One region of the Serratia entomophila genome, then DNA from elsewhere that is predicted to be linked to it. Evidence: predicted binding sites of a transcription regulator. Region 1 holds the regulator's gene; each other region holds the start of a gene.
What was found. Region 1 encodes CRP, which controls carbon source genes, mostly activating them, when cyclic AMP is high. Its sites were predicted from a motif close to ATGTGANNNNNNTCACAT; they were not measured.

Region 1 (4,769 bases):
TTTTGTGATTATATTTTCACTCAATCATCAAGATAACGCTGAAAGACCTTCAGGGTGGACCCGATAATGACCGAAAAATCCGCAGTAAGCCGCAGCACTTTTGATCAGGTTATCCTGCCTGTTTATGCACCTGCCCAGTTTGTGCCGGTACGTGGCAAGGGCAGCCGGGTGTGGGACCAGCAGGGCAAAGAGTACATCGATTTTTCCGGCGGCATCGCGGTGACGGCGCTCGGGCACTGCCACCCGGCGCTGGTGGAGGCGCTGAAACGGCAGGGCGAAACCCTGTGGCATACCAGCAACGTTTTCACCAACGAACCGGCGCTGCGCCTGGCGAGCAAATTGATCGCCGCCACCTTCGCCGACCGGGTCTTCTTCGCCAACTCCGGTGCGGAAGCCAACGAAGCGGCCTTCAAGCTGGCGCGCCACTACGCCATCACCCGCCACAGCCCGTATAAGACCAAAATCATCGCTTTCTATAACGCTTTCCATGGCCGCACGCTGTTCACCGTCTCGGTGGGTGGGCAGGCCAAGTATTCCGACGGCTTTGGGCCGAAACCGGCCGATATCGTGCATGTGCCGTTCAACGATCTGGCGGCGGTGAAGGCGGTGATGGACGACCATACCTGCGCGGTGGTGATGGAGCCGATTCAGGGCGAAGGCGGTATCACGCCGGTGAATGCCGAATTCCTGCAAGGGGTGCGCGAGCTGTGCGATCGGCACCAGGCGCTGCTGGTGTTTGACGAGGTGCAGAGCGGCATGGGCCGCAGCGGCAAGCTGTTCGCCTACATGCACTATGGCGTAACGCCGGATATTCTCACCACCGCCAAAGCGCTGGGCGGCGGTTTCCCGATCAGCGCCATGTTGACCACCGAAGACATCGCCTCGGTGATGCAGGTGGGAACCCACGGCACCACCTACGGCGGCAACCCGCTGGCCTGCGCGGTGGCGGAGGCGGCGCTGGACGTGATCAACACCCCGGAGGTGCTGAGCGGCATCGAGCAACGCCATGGTCTGTATGTCGACGCCTTACGGGCGATAGGCGACAAATACCGAATTTTCACCGCCATTCGCGGTATGGGGTTGCTGATCGGCGCAGAGTTGACGCCGCAGTATCACGGCCGGGCGCGGGATTTCCTTACCGCAGCCGCTGCGCGCGGGTTGATGATCCTCAACGCCGGGCCGAACGTGATCCGCTTTGCGCCGTCGCTGGTGGTGGAGCGGCAGGATATCGACGCCGGCATGGCGCTGTTTGAGCAGGCGGTGCAAGACGTAATAGGCGGCTGATGCGACGCCGGGGCGTAGCAGGCTGCGCCCTTATCGATCGCGCAGTTTGCGCTTCAGCCAGATGCCGTGATGCGGGCGTTGGCTCCAGGCCAGCGACGAAATGGTATGCATTACGCTCAGGTGCGAAAGGATGCGCCGCAGGTGGCGCTCCATCTCGGTGATCGGCATATCCGGGTGCAGATCCGGCGGCTGCATGATGCCGCTGTTGCCGCTCGGCCCGTCATACTCCAGCCGCTGCTGGCAGCTTTGCAGCGCGATCTCGCAGGTTTGCAAATACGTCTCCGCCAGCTTCGGCGTCAGCATATAGTGTTCGCGCGCCAAAATGGTCATGGCGTTAAGATGTTCGACGATAAACTGGCTGTGCGTCACCCACAGCCGCATATCCGCCAGATAGTCCGAGGCGAAGCCCGGCTCCTGCATCGCCTGATTGAGCGAGGTATACAGCGCGTTATGCGCCTGATTCACCTGCATGCGCGCATAGGCCAACCCGGCGGGGTCCGGTTCCTGTTCTTCCAGCATCAGCCGCAGCGCGTGTTGATCGTTCTCCAGCGCCTGATGGGCGTTCTTGCGCAGCAGGCCGCTTTGCCACTGTGGCCACAGCCAAATGGTGCCGCCAAACACCAGCACGCAGCCAATCAGCGTATCGACCAGGCGCGGCACCAGGAAATGGGTGCCGTTTAGCGCCAGCAGCTGCAGGGTGTACACCGCAGTGATGGTGAAGCCGATCACCGCCAGCCCGTAGTTTTTACGCGAAACCAGGTACGCCAGCAGGGTGATCACCAGCATGATGCCCAGGGTTTCCGCCTCCGGCAGCTGCAGCTGCAGCAGAGCGGCGGCGACCACCAGCCCGGCCAGGGTGCCGAGCGCACGGTGCTGAATGCGCACCCGGGTGGCGTTATAGCCGTTCTGACTCACCAGCATGATGGTCAACAGGATCCAGTAAGGCTTGGGCAGGTTGAAGATCGTGCCCAGGCTGCTGCCGAGCGCCAGCATCACCCCCAGCCGCGCGGCGTTGCGCAGGGCGTTGGATTTGAACGACAGGTAACTGGTCAGCGCCGGCCAGAAAGGCAGGCGGGCCTGGCTGGCCATCAGATCGCGGCGGTACAGCGGATGCTGGGTGCGCAGCAGGCGGGCGATGCGGCTGAAGTGGTAATAGCAGAATTGGCCGACCGGATTGTCGGCATGCTGCGCCGCCACCTTCTCCAGCGCCGCCAGCTCGTGCGCCATATTGAAGCGTTGCGAATGCTGGTGATAGAGGATGTCGCGCGCCACCACGCGCAGCCGCCCGGCAATCACCTGCGCGTTGCGGCGGATAATCGCTTCGGCCTGGCTTTGCTCCACCAGCTTTTGCACTTCTTCCGGCTGATGCAGGCTGACGGTGATATGTTCCTGCAGGTCGAGCGCCACCTGAAAGGCGCGCTGCAGGCGCTTCTGCTCAAGGTTGTCGGCGTGCGGCAGGAAGTTGAGTTGCTGATACAGCAGGCCGATCAGATCCATCACTTTCTGTTGGCGCGCCAGCAGCGGCGGCAGCGCGGTCTGCGGGTCGGTGTGCTGGGTTAGCAGCGAATACTTGGCCTCAAAGTAGTCCGCCAATTCCAGGTACAGCTGATTCAGCGATTCGCGCATCGGCTGTTCCTTCCACAGTGTGAACCAGAACCAGGTGAACAGGCCGTACCAGGCGGTGCCGACGGCGTACAGCAACGGCGCCTGCCAGATAGGCAGGGTGCCGGCCATGCTGAGGGAGAAGATAGCGGCGATCAGCGCCGCAGGCAGCAGCCGGGCGTGCAGCGGGCTGATTTCGCCACTGACGCCGAGCAACAGCGCCAGGCCGAGCATCAGCGCCGGCAGCGGCACCTGCCACAGCAGCGCCTGTTGCAGCAGCAGGCTGCTGAAGGCGAACAGCGAGCCGCCGACGATCAGCCGTTTAAAAAAGCGTTTGTGAGGCGTGTCCAGCCCGGCGATGTTGCAGCAGGCGGGAACCAGTGAAAACAGCAGGCCAAGCTGCAGCTGGCCGATCGCCAGACCAAACAGTACCGGCAGGCACAACACCAGCGTTTGCCGCAGTGCGTAATTGACTTCCGGGTGGTAGATCAGGCGGCGCCACATGGCAGGCAGAGGATAAAAAAACGGCGCATTGCTGCGCCGTTTTTTTAGTGATTAGCGGGTGCCGTAGACGACAATGGTTTTGCCGTGGGCGGAAATCAGGTTTTGATCTTCCAGCATTTTTAGAATACGGCCAACGGTTTCACGCGAGCAGCCGACGATCTGGCCGATTTCCTGGCGGGTGATCTTGATCTGCATGCCGTCCGGGTGGGTCATGGCATCAGGCTGTTTCGCCAGGTTCAGCAGGGTTTGCGCAATGCGGCCGGTAACGTCCAGGAAGGCGAGGTTGCCCACTTTCTCGGAGGTGACCTGCAGGCGGTTCGCCATCTGGGCGGACAGGCGCATCAGGATGTCCGGGTTGACCTGGATCAGCTGACGGAATTTCTTATAGGAAATTTCAGCCACTTCGCAGGCGGTTTTCGCCCGAACCCAGGCGCTGCGCTCCTGGCCTTCTTCAAACAATCCGAGCTCGCCGATGAAGTCCCCCTGGTTCAGGTAGGACAGGATCATCTCTTTACCTTCTTCATCCTTGATCAGCACCGCGACGGAGCCTTTCACGATGTAGTAAAGCGTTTCGGCCTTTTCACCTTGGTGAATCAGCGTACTCTTCGATGGATATTTGTGGATATGGCAATGAGACAGGAACCATTCGAGAGTAGGGTCTGTTTGCGGTTTGCCGAGAACCATTCGCTGTTATCCTCTGTTGTTATCGCTGCCTTGTGTCACAGGGGTCAGAGTTCCCTGTAAAACGTGCCTGTAGCCGCTGTTTGAGCGAGGGCTATCGGCAGGTTTTGAGGCGTGTCATAAATATACGCTGTCGCTCTAGCATATTAACTTGCCGGGAGAGCTGCAAGCTACATTCTGTTAACATACCGGTAAAGGAGCCTTTCCCTGGGCGTTTCCCTGAAATCAATGTCCCGGAAAGATTTATTGCGGCTCTGTTTGTAGCACAGAGTAAGGCGGGTGTCTTGTGTTGTCTCGCTTCAGCATGATTAGCATCAGGTTCCGTTGCCTGTTTCTATGCGAAAGCGTACTCTGATTTTAAGAAATCAACCGGAGTGAGCAGAATGCAGGCAAGAGTTAAATGGGTGGAAGGGTTAACGTTTCTGGGTGAATCGGCTTCCGGCCATCAGGTGCTGATGGATGGCAACGCCGGCGATAAGGCGCCGAGCCCGATGGAAATGGTGCTGATGTCGGTGGGCAGCTGCAGCGCTATCGACGTAGTGTCGATCCTGCAAAAAGGCCGCAACGACGTGCGCGATTGCGAGGTCAAACTCACCTCCGAACGCCGCGAAGAAGCGCCGCGCCTGTTCACCCATATCAACCTGCATTTCATCGTTACCGGCCAGGATCTGACCGACAAGATCGTTGAGCGAGCGGTT
Region 2 (4,769 bases), 400 kb from region 1:
TGAGGCGCAGCTGGAACAGCTGGCGGCGTTTTTGGCCAGCCAGCCGCCCAAGCTGGTGGCGGTCGGGGAAATCGGCCTCGATCTGTATATGGAAAACCCGCAGTTTGATCGCCAGCAGCGGCTGCTGGCAGCTCAGCTGAAGTTGGCGAAGAAGCACGATCTGCCGGTGATTTTGCACTCGCGCCGCACCCACGATCAGCTGGCGGCGGCGCTGCGTCGCCTGGCCGTACCGCGCCGCGGCGTGGTGCACGGTTTCGCCGGCAGCCTGTCGCAGGCGCAGGCGTTCGTTCGTCTCGGCTATTTTATCGGCGTGGGCGGCACCATCAGCTACGCGCGGGCGCAGAAAACGCGCGCTGTGATGGCGCAGCTGCCGCTAAGCGCGCTGTTGCTGGAAACCGATGCGCCCGATATGCCGTTGGCGGGCTATCAGGGGCAACCGAACCGCCCGGAGCGCGCCGCTGAGGTGTTTCAGGCGTTGTGCCAATTGCGGCCCGAACCGGCGGACGAAATCGCCGAGGCGCTGCAGCGCAACGCGCAGACGCTGTTTGCGCTTCCCGCATAAACGTGACAATAACGTGATGATTATCACGTTATAAGATTTTCATTTGCTTCCTGTTGTATACATTTGTGACATAAATCGGGGCGAGTGACGCCTCGCCCAGTATAATCCCCCCGAAACCTCTTATTGGCAAACCTCCCGCCACGGGCAGGGATGCATTTCATTTTTCGCAACAGGGATACTTTGCATGCAACTCATCATGAGCCTGGTCGGCATGGCGGTGCTGATCGCCATTGCGGTGCTGCTCTCCAGCAACCGCCGCGCCATCAAGATGCGCACCGTGGTCTGGGCGTTCGTCATTCAGGTCGCCATCGGCGCGCTGGTGCTGTACGTGCCGCTTGGCCGCAGCATTCTCGGCGGCATGTCGGCCGGGGTGGCCAACGTGATCGCCTACGGCAATCAGGGCATTTCGTTTATCTTCGGCGGCCTGGTGTCCGACAAGATGTTCGAGGTGTTCGGCGGCGGCGGCTTCGTGTTCGCCCTGCGCGTGCTGCCGGTGATCGTGTTTTTCTCCTCGCTGATCGCCGTGCTTTACTATCTTGGCATCATGCAACTGGTGATCCGCGTTCTGGGCGGCGGCCTGCATAAGTTGCTGGGCACCTCGCGCACCGAATCGCTGTCGGCGACCGCCAATATCTTCGTCGGCCAAACCGAAGCGCCGCTGGTGGTGCGCCCCTATATCGCCACCATGACCCAGTCCGAGCTGTTCGCCGTGATGTGCGGCGGCCTGGCCTCGGTGGCCGGTTCGGTATTGGCGGGCTACGCCCAGATGGGGGTGCCGTTGGAATATCTGATTGCCGCCTCCTTCATGGCCGCGCCGGGCGGGCTGCTGTTCGCCAAGCTGATGGTGCCGGAAACCGAAAAAACGCACGACAAAGACGATGCGATGAAGCTGATCGCCGAAGAGGATCGCCCGGCCAACGTGATCGACGCGGCGGCATCCGGCGCGGCTTCCGGCATGCAGCTGGCGCTGAACGTCGGCGCGATGCTGTTGGCGTTTATCGCGCTGATCGCCCTGCTGAACGGCATTCTCGGCGGCATCGGCGGCTGGTTCGACTACCCGCAGCTGTCGCTTGAGCTGATCCTCGGTTGGGTATTCTCGCCGATTGCCTTCCTGATTGGCGTGCCCTGGAGCGAAGCCATGACCGCCGGCTCGTTTATCGGCCAGAAGATCATCGTCAACGAATTCGTCGCCTACATGAACTTCGGCGCCTATTTGCGCCCGGACGAGGTGGTGGCGGCGGAAGGGTTGCAGGTGCTGTCTGCCCATTCCAAGGCGATTATCTCCTTCGCGCTGTGCGGCTTCGCCAACCTGTCGTCGGTGGCCATTTTGCTCGGCGGCCTGGGCAGCATGGCGCCGAATCGCCGGCATGACATCGCGCGCTTTGGCCTGAAAGCGGTGGCGGCGGGGACGCTCTCCAACCTGATGAGCGCCACCATCGCCGGGTTCTTTTTGGCGCTGTAAGCTAAACTCTAAAACACGGGCGTGCGCTGCGCGCCCGTTATCTTCAGCGGTTTCTTTAGCGAATTTGTGAACGATATCGCGTTATTTTGTGATGTTCTTCACATATAATTCCTGTCTGTTACAGTGGTATTTCATATAGTGTGACGCTGAACGCGAATTGCCCCAGGCATTCCTGTTCAAATAGCTATTACTGGCCAGCCGCGAGGCGGATGGCCATGTGCGGTGAGAAGGATCTCAGTTGCCGCCGTGGGAACCCGTTCCCCAGCGCTATCTTCATGGAACCAAGTCCGCTCGCCAACACCCAGGTTCTCAGTTGGAGAGTTTTATGACCGAATTAACCGCAGCGGCGCAACGTGCGCTGAACTTAATGGATTTAACCACGCTGAATGACGACGACACCGACGATAAAGTGATCGCGCTGTGTCGCCAGGCCAACAGCCCGGCCGGCCATACGGCGGCCATCTGCATCTACCCGCGTTTTATCCCGGTGGCGCGCAAGGCGCTGCGCGAGCAGGGAACGCCGGATATTCGCATCGCGACCGTGACCAACTTTCCGCATGGCAATGACGACATCGACATCGCGCTGGCGGAAACCCGTGCGGCCATCGCCTATGGGGCGGACGAAGTGGACGTGGTGTTCCCGTATCGCGCGCTGATCGCCGGTAATGAACAGGTTGGCTTTGAGCTGGTCAAAAGGTGCAAGCAAGCCTGCCAGGCGGCTAACGTGCTGCTGAAAGTGATCATCGAGACCGGTGAGCTGAAGCAGGCCGATTTGATTCGCAAGGCGTCCGAGATCGCTATCAACGCCGGCGCTGATTTTATCAAGACCTCTACCGGCAAAGTGCCGGTCAACGCCACCCTGGAAAGCGCCGAGCTGATGATGTCGGTGATCCGCGATATGGGCGTCGCCAAGACGGTGGGCTTCAAGCCGGCCGGCGGCGTGCGCACGGCGGAAGATGCGCTGCATTATCTGCAACTTGCCAATCGTATTCTGGGCGAGGGCTGGGCAGATGCGCGCCATTTCCGCTTCGGCGCCTCCAGCCTGTTGGCCAGCTTGCTGACCACGTTGGGCCACAGCGCTCAGGCCAGCGGCAGCGGCTACTGATCGATTCCGATGGCCAGGCGCCGTGCGGCGCCTGCCTTCATCCGACTCTAGGTTACACAGGGGGATGCCTTGTTCCTGGCACAAGAAATCATTCGTAAAAAACGTGACGGCCAGCCGTTGAGCGAAGCCGAGATCCGTTTTTTCATCAACGGCATCCGCGATAACGCGGTGTCCGAAGGGCAGATCGCCGCGCTGGCGATGACCATTTACTTCCATGACATGACCATGCCGGAGCGCGTGGCGCTCACCATGGCGATGCGCGATTCCGGCACCGTGCTGGACTGGAAGAGCCTGTCGCTGAACGGCCCGATCGTCGACAAACATTCGACCGGCGGCGTGGGCGACGTCACTTCGCTGATGCTTGGCCCGATGGTGGCGGCCTGCGGCGGCTATGTGCCGATGATCTCCGGCCGCGGCCTGGGGCATACCGGCGGCACGCTGGACAAGCTGGAAGCCATCCCGGGCTTTAACATCTTCCCGGACGACAACGCCTTCCGCAAAATCATCCAGGACGTGGGCGTGGCGATTATCGGCCAGACCAGCTCGCTGGCGCCGGCGGACAAGCGTTTTTACGCGACCCGCGACATTACCGCCACCGTCGACTCCATTCCGCTGATCACCGCCTCTATTTTGGCGAAGAAGCTGGCGGAGGGCCTTGACGCGCTGGTGATGGACGTGAAGGTCGGCTCCGGCGCCTTTATGCCAACCTATGCGGCTTCGCAGGATCTGGCGCAGGCGATCGTCGGCGTGGCCAACGGCGCAGGCTGCAAAACCACCGCGCTGCTGACCGACATGAACCAGGTGCTGGCGTCCAGCGCCGGCAACGCGGTGGAAGTGCGCGAAGCGGTGCGCTTCCTGACCGGCGAATACCGCAATCCGCGCCTGCTGGAAGTGACCCTGGCGCTGTGCGTGGAGATGCTGCTGTCCGGCGGGCTGGCGAAAGACGACGCCGATGCGCGCGCCAAACTGCAGGCGGTGTTGGACAACGGCAAGGCGGCAGAGGTGTTTGGCCGCATGGTGGCGGCGCAGCAGGGCCCGGCGGATTTCGTCGAGCGCTACGACAGCTACCTGCCGGCGGCGACCCTCAGCAAGCCGGTCTTCGCCGAGCAGCCGGGCATCATCAGCGCCATGGATACCCGGGCGCTGGGCATGGCGGTGGTGTCGCTGGGCGGCGGCCGCCGTCGCGCGACCGACAATATCGATTACAGCGTTGGCCTGACCGAAGTGGCGCGCCTGGGCGACCGAGCCGACGCCCAGCAGCCGCTGGCGGTGATCCACGCCAATGACGAAGAAAGCTGGCAGCAGGCCGCCGATGCGGTGCGCAGCGCCATGACGCTGAGCGACCAGGCGCCCGAAGCGACGCCGGTAGTTTACAAACGAATTACTAAAGAGTGATTCCCTTCGTCTTTCAAGCTGTAGCGTTGTTGGCCGCACGCGCGCACCCCAGTCACTTACTTGAGTAAGCTCCTGGGGATACACGCGCTAGCCGCCTAGCTACAACTCGAAATCCATTGGGTATAAATTTAGAGAATTAAGGGCGATTGCAGTTTTGCAGCCGCAATAGCGTGAGAACACGCAGGAGAGCACAGATGAAACGTACATTTATTATGGTCTTGGACTCATTCGGTATCGGCGCCAGC
Region 3 (4,769 bases), 1.4 Mb from region 1:
TTAAAAGCAAGAGCGCAACTGATATTTTTTTGAGAATAGCCAATAATCCCAAGGCAACGCCAGAAAGTAAACTTTATGCGGCTTGTGGATTAAAGCAACTAGGTAAGCTAAATAAAAATGACGTAAAATCCATCTTTGCAAAAGAGTGGAATGATGATGTTTCGATATTGAAAGCAGACGTTTTAAGAAAAGAAAAGTTTAAATATTTATATTTTGGTATTTTAAATCATGGGTGCATGTGAGTCAATTTACTGAATTACTCTATTGAAAAACATGAAAGGGATATATTCATGAAAGAGCTCATGCTTGACGAGTTACCTCCAATTTCTGGAGGGATGCATCTTGATGGCCACAGAGAATCAACAAATGTAATTGACCAGCGCGGGAGGGACATGGGGACGTACATTGATGCTAATGGAAAATGTTGGTCTCCTGGCACATCTTCAATTGATATGTACCCTAACGGGGGTGGTACATCTTGGGGAAGTGGTCCATGGCAACCTTCAAGTGGTAATAGCTTCTCTCTGGAAGATATCCTGAGTATTGGCTGGAGCAGATTCCAAAGAGACGTTTGGGGCTAATATTGCAGGAGGGCGACAGAAGCCAACTGCCTCAGCTAAGGCAGTTGGCTTTACTGGTATCCCTCCGTCAACGGGCAGGCTTGCATTGCGCCGGCGGCATGCCGGGTTAATCTCATGATCTTCTGTCGCTGTACATTTGCTCAAAATATCGCCAAAACTTCCCACGATCTCTTATCCCCGTTGTGGCATGATTTGACGGTTTTTTGTAAATTGAAGTCCGTTGTTATAAGTTATCTAAATGGTTTACTGTGATTTATTTTTCACGTGACTAATAACTACAACTGGCTTCTTATCCAAAGCTGAAAACTTGTCTATGCGAAGAAACCTACAGCTCTATTTAAAAATTCTACTTCTTAGCCAGGCCCGTCATCGTATACTTTTTTAATTGCAAACTTGAAAATGAAATACCCCAAGAAAACTCCCAGAAAAGAGACCGCAAGCCATAGATATTTCAATTTATCGTCTGAATAGAATACGAACCAAGCTATGGCTAACAGTGATAATACCACCACACCACAGCCAATTCCCTGAATAAGTCGGGATAAAACCGCCAGCATAAAGTTCTTCATACGTTAACCCTTGCAAAAAAGTACTGACAAATTTGACTGAATTTCTTCCGATCTCTTTCCCAGACTGAAACGGCGTCCTCAAACGGCCTGACCTTGTTTTCTAAAAGGAAATACAGCAGATCAAGATTTCCCATACGTCTGAGTTGGTCATACATTCGGGAGTTCCTTACCTTTAAATCGCGTGATGTATAGACTGACCGTGAAATGCTTGCGCCGGCAGTGAGAATCGAACCAACGGCGACACCCGAAATTAGCCTTGGGATGATTTGTTTTGAGAATACATAACCTACGTTTGCAGTAGCTAACTGATTAAAGGCGAATTTACCGAGAAGTTTACCGGATGTTCTGATTGTTATGTCCTTAACATCTTCAACGTTAACTTTGTTGGCGAAGTTTTCGATAAAGACATGAGCAACTTTTTCGATGCTGCTTTTGTTGGCAAGCCCTGACTTGATGAGCCTGATAAACCGCTCTTTATCTTGCGCGTTTAGCCATCTATTTTCTGTATCAATATAGTCGTAGCCCAAATAGTAGAAGTCTACCGGCACGCTGATGAATCCCTGTGCGAAACCGCGAACTAAATGACTGTCAATGTTCACCGCATCCGCCATGTCGCTTGCTATCTGTTTTGCGCTTTTCATACAAATCCTTTCGATATGAAAGAGTTAACCTATCAGATGTTTAATGCATGATCTATAGCTTCTCAGAGACAAAATCCCAAGAAAGCTCAAAATATCGCCAAAACTTCCCGCGATCTCTTATCCCCGTTGTGGCATAATGCGCGCCAAATCACATTCCCTATGATATGAAGAGCGAGCGCTGTGTTAAGCACTAACAACATCACTATGCAGTTTGGCAGTAAGCCGCTGTTTGAAAATATCTCCGTCAAATTCGGCGGCGGTAACCGCTATGGCCTGATCGGGGCCAACGGCTGTGGCAAGTCCACCTTTATGAAAATCCTCGGCGGCGATCTGGCGCCGAGCGGCGGCAACGTGTTCCTCGATCCGAACGAGCGCCTGGGTAAACTGCGCCAGGATCAGTTCGCCTTCGAACAATACAGCGTGCTCGACACCGTGATCATGGGCCACACCGAACTGTGGGCGGTGAAGGAAGAGCGCGACCGCATTTACGCCATGGCGGAAATGAGCGAAGAAGATGGCTATAAGGTCGCCGATCTGGAAGTGGCCTACGGCGAGATGGACGGTTACACCGCCGAAGCGCGCGCCGGCGAACTGCTGCTTGGCGTGGGCATCCCGGTTGAACAGCACTATGGCCCGATGAGCGAAATCGCGCCGGGCTTCAAGCTGCGCGTGTTGCTGGCGCAGGCGCTGTTCTCCGATCCGGAAATCCTGCTGCTCGACGAACCGACCAACAACCTGGACATCGATACCATTCGCTGGCTGGAGCAGGTGCTGAACGAACGCAACAGCACCATGATCATCATTTCGCACGACCGTCACTTCCTGAACATGGTGTGTACCCACATGGCGGATCTGGACTACGGCGAGCTGCGCGTTTACCCGGGCAACTACGACGAATACATGACCGCCGCCACCCAGGCGCGCGAGCGTCTGATGGCCGACAACGCCAAGAAGAAAGCGCAGATCAACGAACTGCAGTCGTTCGTCAGCCGCTTCAGCGCCAACGCCTCCAAATCCAAGCAGGCCACTTCGCGCGCCCGCCAGATAGACAAAATCCAGCTGGAAGAAGTGAAGGCGTCGAGCCGTCAGAACCCGTTCATTCGCTTCGAGCAGGACAAGAAGCTGTTCCGCAACGCGCTGGAAGTGGAAGCGCTGTCCAAGGGCTTCGACAACGGTCCGCTGTTCAGCAAGTTCAACCTGATGGTTGAAGTGGGCGAGAAAGTGGCGGTGCTGGGCCCGAACGGTATCGGTAAATCCACCCTGCTGAAAACGCTGGTGGGTGATGCGCAGCCGGACAGCGGCAGCGTGAAATGGTCGGAAAACGCCAGAATCGGCTACTACGCGCAGGATCACGAATACGAGTTCGATGAAACCCTGACGGTATTCGACTGGATGAGCCAGTGGAAGCAGGAAAAAGACGACGAGCAGGCGGTGCGCAGCGTGCTGGGCCGTTTGCTGTTCAGCCAGGACGACATCAAGAAGCGCGTGAAGGTGCTGTCCGGTGGTGAGAAGGGGCGCATGCTGTTCGGCAAGCTGATGATGCAGCGTCCTAACATTTTGGTTATGGATGAGCCAACCAACCACCTGGATATGGAATCGATCGAATCGCTGAACATGGCGCTGGAAATGTACGAAGGCACGCTGATCTTCGTTTCCCACGACCGTGAGTTCGTCAGCTCGCTGGCGACGCGGGTGCTGGAAATGACGCCGAACAAAGTGATCGACTTTACCGGCAACTACGAAGACTACCTGCGCAGCCAGGGCATCGTGTAAGCCACGCGATAAATAAGAAGGGCGGGAATTTTCCCGCCCTTTTTTTATCCGTTAATCGCCGCCGCACACCTCGCACTGCGGGTTTTTCGGCAGCTTCATCTCGCGGAACTGCAGGGTCATGGCGTCGAACATCAGCAGCTTGCCGGTGAGCGTTTGGCCATAGTTCGCCAATAGCTTGATGGTTTCCATCGCCTGCAGGGTACCGATGGTGCCTACCAGCGGCGCCATCACTCCGGCCTCGACGCAGGTGAGGGCGTTTTCGCCGAACAGCCGGCTCAGGCAGCGGTAGCAAGGTTCGTCCGGCTGGTAAGTGAACACGCTCAGTTGCCCCTCCATGCGGATCGCCGCGCCGGAGACCAGCGGTTTGCGCTGCGCGTGGCACAGGCGGTTCAGCAGGTCGCGCGTCGCCACGTTGTCGGTACAGTCCAGCACCGCGTCGCAGGCGGCGATCTGCGCCGCCATCTGCTCATCGTCCAGCCGGCCGTCGACGGCGTCGATGCGGATATGCGGATTGATGGCGCTCAGCTCCCGCCGCGCCGATTCAACTTTGCTCATGCCGATGCGCTCGTCGCGGTGCAGGATTTGGCGCTGCAGGTTGGAGAGCGAGACGGTGTCGAAATCAACCAGCGTCAGATGGCCCACGCCCGCCGCAGCCAGATAGGGCGCCGCCGCACAGCCGAGCCCGCCGAGGCCGACGATCAACACCCGCGCCGCCTTCAGCTTCTCCTGGCCGTCGAAGTCGAAGCCGCGCAGGATTATCTGGCGGTTGTAGCGCAGCGCTTCGGCATCGGTTAATTCCGGCAGCATGTTCAGCTCCTCAGCAGGGCGTTGAACGGCTCGATCTCCACCGTTTCACCGGCGGCGACAGAACCGCGCTCGCGCTCCAGCACGATAAAACAGTTGCCCTGGCTGTAGGAGCTGAACACGTGTGAGCCCTGATGGCCGGTGGTGCTGACCTCCAGTTGGCCTGCGGCGTTGCTGCTGAATACCCCGCGCTGGAAATCGAGGCGGCCCGGTGCCTTCTTCAGCGGGGTGAGCGCCCGGGCGCGCAGGCGCGGCGGCAGGCGCCAATCGCTGTGGCCGGCCAGCTTGGCCAGCAGCGGCTGCACCAGCTGATAGAAGGTCAGCGCGGCGGAAACCGGGTTGCCCGGCAGGCCGCAGAACCAGGCATGTTTCAGCTTGCCGAAGGCGAAAGGCTTGCCGGG
Region 4 (4,769 bases), 2.2 Mb from region 1:
CGTGCAGCAGCGCAGCGGCGTGGCGCAGCGCAAGGCGCTGGCGGCGGAGTTGGCGCTGCAGGTGGGCCTGCGGCCGGAAACGCTCGATCGGCTGCCGCACGAGTTTTCCGGCGGGCAACGGCAGCGCATCTCCATCGCCCGCACGCTGTCTTCGGCGCCGGACATTATTGTATTGGATGAGCCGACCTCGGCGCTGGATATCTCGGTGCAGGCGCAGATCCTCAACCTGCTGGTCGAATTGCAGCGGCGGCGCAACCTGACCTACGTTTTGATTTCCCACAACGTGGCGGTGGTGCAACACATGAGCGATCGGGTGGCGGTGATGTACCTGGGGCAGATTGTTGAGCTGGGGCCGAGCGAGCGGGTGCTGCGCCAACCGCAACATCCCTATACCCGCCTGCTGCTGGACTCGGTGCCGCGCGCCGGGCGGGCGTTGAGCGACAGCGCCATCGAAGATCGCAAGGGGGAATTGCCGGGCAATCGTCAACTGCCGACCGGCTGCTATTTCCGCGAACGCTGCCCCTATGCCGGTGAAGGGTGCGATCGGCCGCAGGCGCTGCGCGGCAATCCGGCGGGTGCGGCGGTGCGCTGCCATAAGGCGTGATGCGCCGTTTTCAGCGGATCACGCCGCGAGTCGATTGGGGAAAAAAGACGCCGGCCGCCGGTCTGGCTGTCACGGCATCGGCCAGTCGGTCGGGGTGTTGCTGACCACTTCTACGTACATGTCCCAGGCGTTGGACCAGAACTGGGTAAAGGCTTCCATGCTGAAGCTGATGCCCATCAACCCCATCACGAACCAGAAGGTAGTGAACAGCCCGAGGCTGCTGAACATAAACGCCATGCCGTTGCGGCTGGTTTTGCGGCAAACGACGTTTAACTGGCTGGCAATGAACATCATCAAGGCGCTCAGCAACTCCCAGCGCATCATGATAAAACCGGTGGCAATGGTACTCATCGAACTCGATCCTTTGTAACAAAAGCCGCATCCGGCAGGGCGCCGGCAGGTGAATGCGGAGCAATAAGTGGGTTTAGTGTGATCTGCGTCACATTGTAGCATCGGAATAAAGACCCGCTCAATGCCTGCGCAGGTTAAAAAGCGGCCGTTGGTAACATTCCAATATGCTGAAACATATATGCCATTTCATTAGCAACCTTTTAATGGGGAGGGCAAAACAATAACGCTATGCTTGCCGGCTTTTCACTTCCCTGATTTAGCAGGGAAAATGTGACGCAGAAGGTAATCGGCACCGCATGGCTCTGTTAAAAGAAAAAATTCGCGACCATTCCGCAGAGGAAATGCTATTTATTCGCCGGGCCGGCGTTGCGCTGGCGTTGGTTATTGTGTGTTTTGGCGTGCTGATCTTTAACCTGTACCGGGTGCAGATCGAACAGCACGGCTTTTACCAAACGCGCTCCAACCAGAACGACATCAAAATGTTGCCGATCGCCCCCAGCCGCGGGCTGATTTTCGATCGCAACGGCATCCCGCTGGTGCGCAACATCACCCTGTACCAAATAGAAGTCACCCCCAGCAAAATCGATAACATGGCGGCGTTATTACAGACGTTGACGCCGATTGTCGATCTGACGCCCGATGACATCAGCGCCTTCCGCGACGAGATGCACCGCAATAGCCGCTACAAGCCGGTGACGCTGAAAACCGGGCTGAGCGACACCGAAGTGGCGCGTTTCGCCGTCAATCAGTACCGGTTTGCCGGGGTGACCATCGACACTTACCAACAGCGCGAATACCCCTACGGCGCGCAGCTGGCGCACGTGGTGGGCTATGTCTCCAAAATCAACGACGGCGACCTGAAGCGGCTGGACAAGGCCGGGTTGAGTGAAAACTACGCGGCGGATCGCAATATCGGCAAGCAGGGTATTGAAGGCTACTATGAGTCTGAGCTGCACGGCACCACCGGCTATCAGGAGGTGGAGGTGGATAACCACGGCCGGGTGATCCGCCTGTTGAAAGAGCAGCCGCCGCAGGCCGGCAAAAACATCTATCTGACGCTGGATTTGCGGCTGCAGCAGTACATTGAATCGGTGCTGAAGGGCCAGCGCGCCGCGGTGGTGGTGGAAGATCCGCGCGACGGCGGCATTCTGGCGATGGTTTCCAGCCCCAGCTACGATCCCAACCCGTTCGTCAAGGGCATCAGCTACCAGGCCTACAAGTCGCTGCTGGGCAACCCGGACCTGCCGCTGATCAACCGCGTCACCCAGGGGTTGTATCCGCCGGCCTCGACGGTGAAACCCTATATGGCCACCTCGGCGCTGTTCGCCGGGGTGATCACGCCCAACACGACCTTCTTCGGCGCGCCGACCTGGACGTTGCCCGGCACCCAGCGCCGCTACCGCGATTGGCTGAAGACCGGCCACGGCATGCTCAACGTCACCAAGGCTATCGAAGAGTCTGCCGATACTTTCTTCTATCAGGTGGCGTTCGAAATGGGCATCGACCGCATTCACAGCTGGCTGAGCCGGTTCGGTTATGGCCAACTGACCGGCATCGATCTGAATGAAGAGTACCGGGGGGTATTGCCCAGCCGCGCATGGAAGCAAAAGGTGCATAAAAAACCCTGGTATCAAGGGGATACCGTCTCGGTGGGTATCGGCCAGGGCTATTGGGTAGCCACGCCGATCCAGATGGTCAAAGCGCTGACTACCCTGATCAACAACGGCCAGGTCAAAACGCCGCACCTGCTGTATTCGATGAAACGGGGCAACGTCGTCAGCCGCTACCGGCCGCCGGCGCAGGCCGCGCAGGTCGGCGACGCCAAATCGCCTTACTGGGGCATCGTACGCAATGGCATGTACGGCATGGCCAACCTGCCGAACGGCACAGGTTACAAATTGTTCCATACCGCGCCGTATCAAATCGCCGCCAAGTCCGGCACCTCGCAGGTGTTCAGCCTGAAAGAGAACCAGACCTATAACGCCAAAATGATCCCGGTGCGCTTGCGCGACCATATCTTCTATACGCTGTTCGCACCCTATAAAAACCCGCGGGTGGCGATGGCGCTGATCCTGGAAAACGGCGGCGGCGACGGCGTGGTGGCGGGGCCGACCGCCCGGGCGATCCTCGACCATATTTTCGACCCGGCGCATGCGCCGCAGCCCGGCGATCATCCGGAAGTTAAACCGCAGTTAAACGACAGTGCGGATGTACAACAGTAAGCAGATTTGTTTTTACTTTCTTACAAACTGCAATCTTCTGACTATTTCCGTCAGGGTAGACTGAAACACCAACATAAACCGAATAAAAACGCAGGGTTAACACAACAGTGGCGCCATCGACAAAGAAAAGCGGTAAAAACTATTCTCTCTTACGTTTCGGCTGGATCTGCGCCGGTATGCTGGTGTGCTTTTTTCTGCTGGCGTTCAGGGTGGGCTATCTGCAGTTGATGGAGCATCAGCAGTTGGCGAACCAGGCGGACCAGCGGTCGATCCGCACCCAGGTGGTGCCGACCAACCGCGGCATGATCACCGATCGCAACGACGAAGCGCTGGCGGTTAGCGTCTCGTCGCGGGATATCGTGCTGGATCCGAAACATATTATCGACACCAACACCGATACCGGCAACGAACGCTGGCAAAGCATGGCTAACGTGCTGAAGATGCCGCTGGCGGAGGTGCAGAAGGTTATTCAGAGCAATGCCCACAAGCGCTTTGTCTATCTGGCGCGCAAGGTGGAGGATGACAACGCTGCTTACATCAGCAAGCTGCATTTGACCGGCGTCAGCAGCGAGCAGGATTTCAGCCGTTTTTACCCGATGGGCCAGGACGCCGCCGGGCTGATTGGCATCGTCGGGCAGGATAACCAGGGGCTGGAAGGCATCGAGCTGGGCTTCAACCATTTGCTGCAGGGGAAAAACGGCCTGAGGGTCTACCAGAAAGACGGCAGTGGTGCGGTGATCGGGGTGCTGAAAACCGTGGATCCGGTGCCGCCGCCAAACGTGACGTTGAGCATCGACAAGTTTATTCAGTACGTGTTGTTTGCCCAGATCCGCGATGGCGTTATCGCCAACCAGGCGGACTCCGGCTGCGCGGTGCTGGTGAAGGTCAACACCGGCGAAATTCTTGGCATGGCCAGCTACCCCACGTTCAACCCGAACAATTATGCCGGCACGCCGGCGAAGGACATCCGCAACGTGTGCAGCAGCGACAGCTTCGAACCGGGTTCGACGGTGAAGCCGGTGGTGGTGATGGTGGGGCTGGAACACAAACTGATCAAACCGGATACCGTGCTGGACACCACGCCTTACCGAGTGAACGGCCACCTCATCAAGGACGTTGGCCACTGGTCCAAGCTGACCATTACCGGCGTGCTGCAAAAATCCAGCGACATTGCGGTATCGCATATCGCGCTGGCGCTGCCGGCGACGGTGCTGCCGACGGTGTATAAAAGCTTTGGGCTGGGGCGGCCGACCGATCTGGGGATCGGCAACGAGAGCAGCGGCTATTTGCCGCAGCACCGTGAACGCTGGGCCGACATCGAGCGGGCCACTTTCTCCTTCGGCTACGGGCTGCGCGTGACGCCGCTGCAGATGGCGCGTGAATACGCCGCTATCGGTTCGTACGGCGTTTATCGCCCGCTGTCGATCACCAAAGTGACGCCGCCGGTGATGGGGCAACGGATCCTGCCGGAAGACACGGTGAAAACCGTGGTGCACATGATGGAAAGCGACGCCTTGCCGGGCGGCAGTGGGGTGAGCGCTGCGGTGCCGGGTTACCGCCTGGCGATTAAAACCGGCACCGCTGAAAAAATG

Region 2: the regulator CRP is predicted to act here: its motif matches at 2,111-2,128, upstream of deoC (deoxyribose-phosphate aldolase).
Region 3: the regulator CRP is predicted to act here: its motif matches at 1,928-1,945, upstream of KHA73_RS07885 (ABC-F family ATPase).
Region 4: the regulator CRP is predicted to act here: its motif matches at 1,032-1,049, upstream of KHA73_RS11970 (YjcB family protein).

The regions. Positions count from the first base shown of each region.
Region 1 covers NZ_CP082787.1:197,243-202,011, forward strand. The annotation lists gene argD (bifunctional acetylornithine/succinyldiaminopimelate transaminase) at 67-1,284, shown strand; gene KHA73_RS00825 (YccS/YhfK family putative transporter) at 1,315-3,390, opposite strand; gene crp (cAMP-activated global transcriptional regulator CRP) at 3,442-4,074, opposite strand; gene KHA73_RS00835 (OsmC family protein) at 4,455-4,769, shown strand, end outside.
Region 2 covers NZ_CP082787.1:594,502-599,270, forward strand. The annotation lists gene KHA73_RS02825 (TatD family hydrolase) at 1-562, shown strand, start outside; gene KHA73_RS02830 (NupC/NupG family nucleoside CNT transporter) at 759-2,024, shown strand; gene deoC (deoxyribose-phosphate aldolase) at 2,350-3,129, shown strand; gene deoA (thymidine phosphorylase) at 3,199-4,524, shown strand; gene deoB (phosphopentomutase) at 4,719-4,769, shown strand, end outside.
Region 3 covers NZ_CP082787.1:1,583,327-1,588,095, forward strand. The annotation lists gene mchS3 (MchS3 family protein) at 1-242, shown strand, start outside; gene KHA73_RS07875 (hypothetical protein) at 935-1,150, opposite strand; gene KHA73_RS07880 (hypothetical protein) at 1,147-1,791, opposite strand; gene KHA73_RS07885 (ABC-F family ATPase) at 1,972-3,564, shown strand; gene moeB (molybdopterin-synthase adenylyltransferase MoeB) at 3,616-4,371, opposite strand; gene moeA (molybdopterin molybdotransferase MoeA) at 4,374-4,769, opposite strand, start outside.
Region 4 covers NZ_CP082787.1:2,431,130-2,435,898, forward strand. The annotation lists gene KHA73_RS11965 (oligopeptide/dipeptide ABC transporter ATP-binding protein) at 1-604, shown strand, start outside; gene KHA73_RS11970 (YjcB family protein) at 674-955, opposite strand; gene mrdA (penicillin-binding protein 2) at 1,252-3,177, shown strand; gene KHA73_RS11980 (penicillin-binding transpeptidase domain-containing protein) at 3,285-4,769, shown strand, end outside.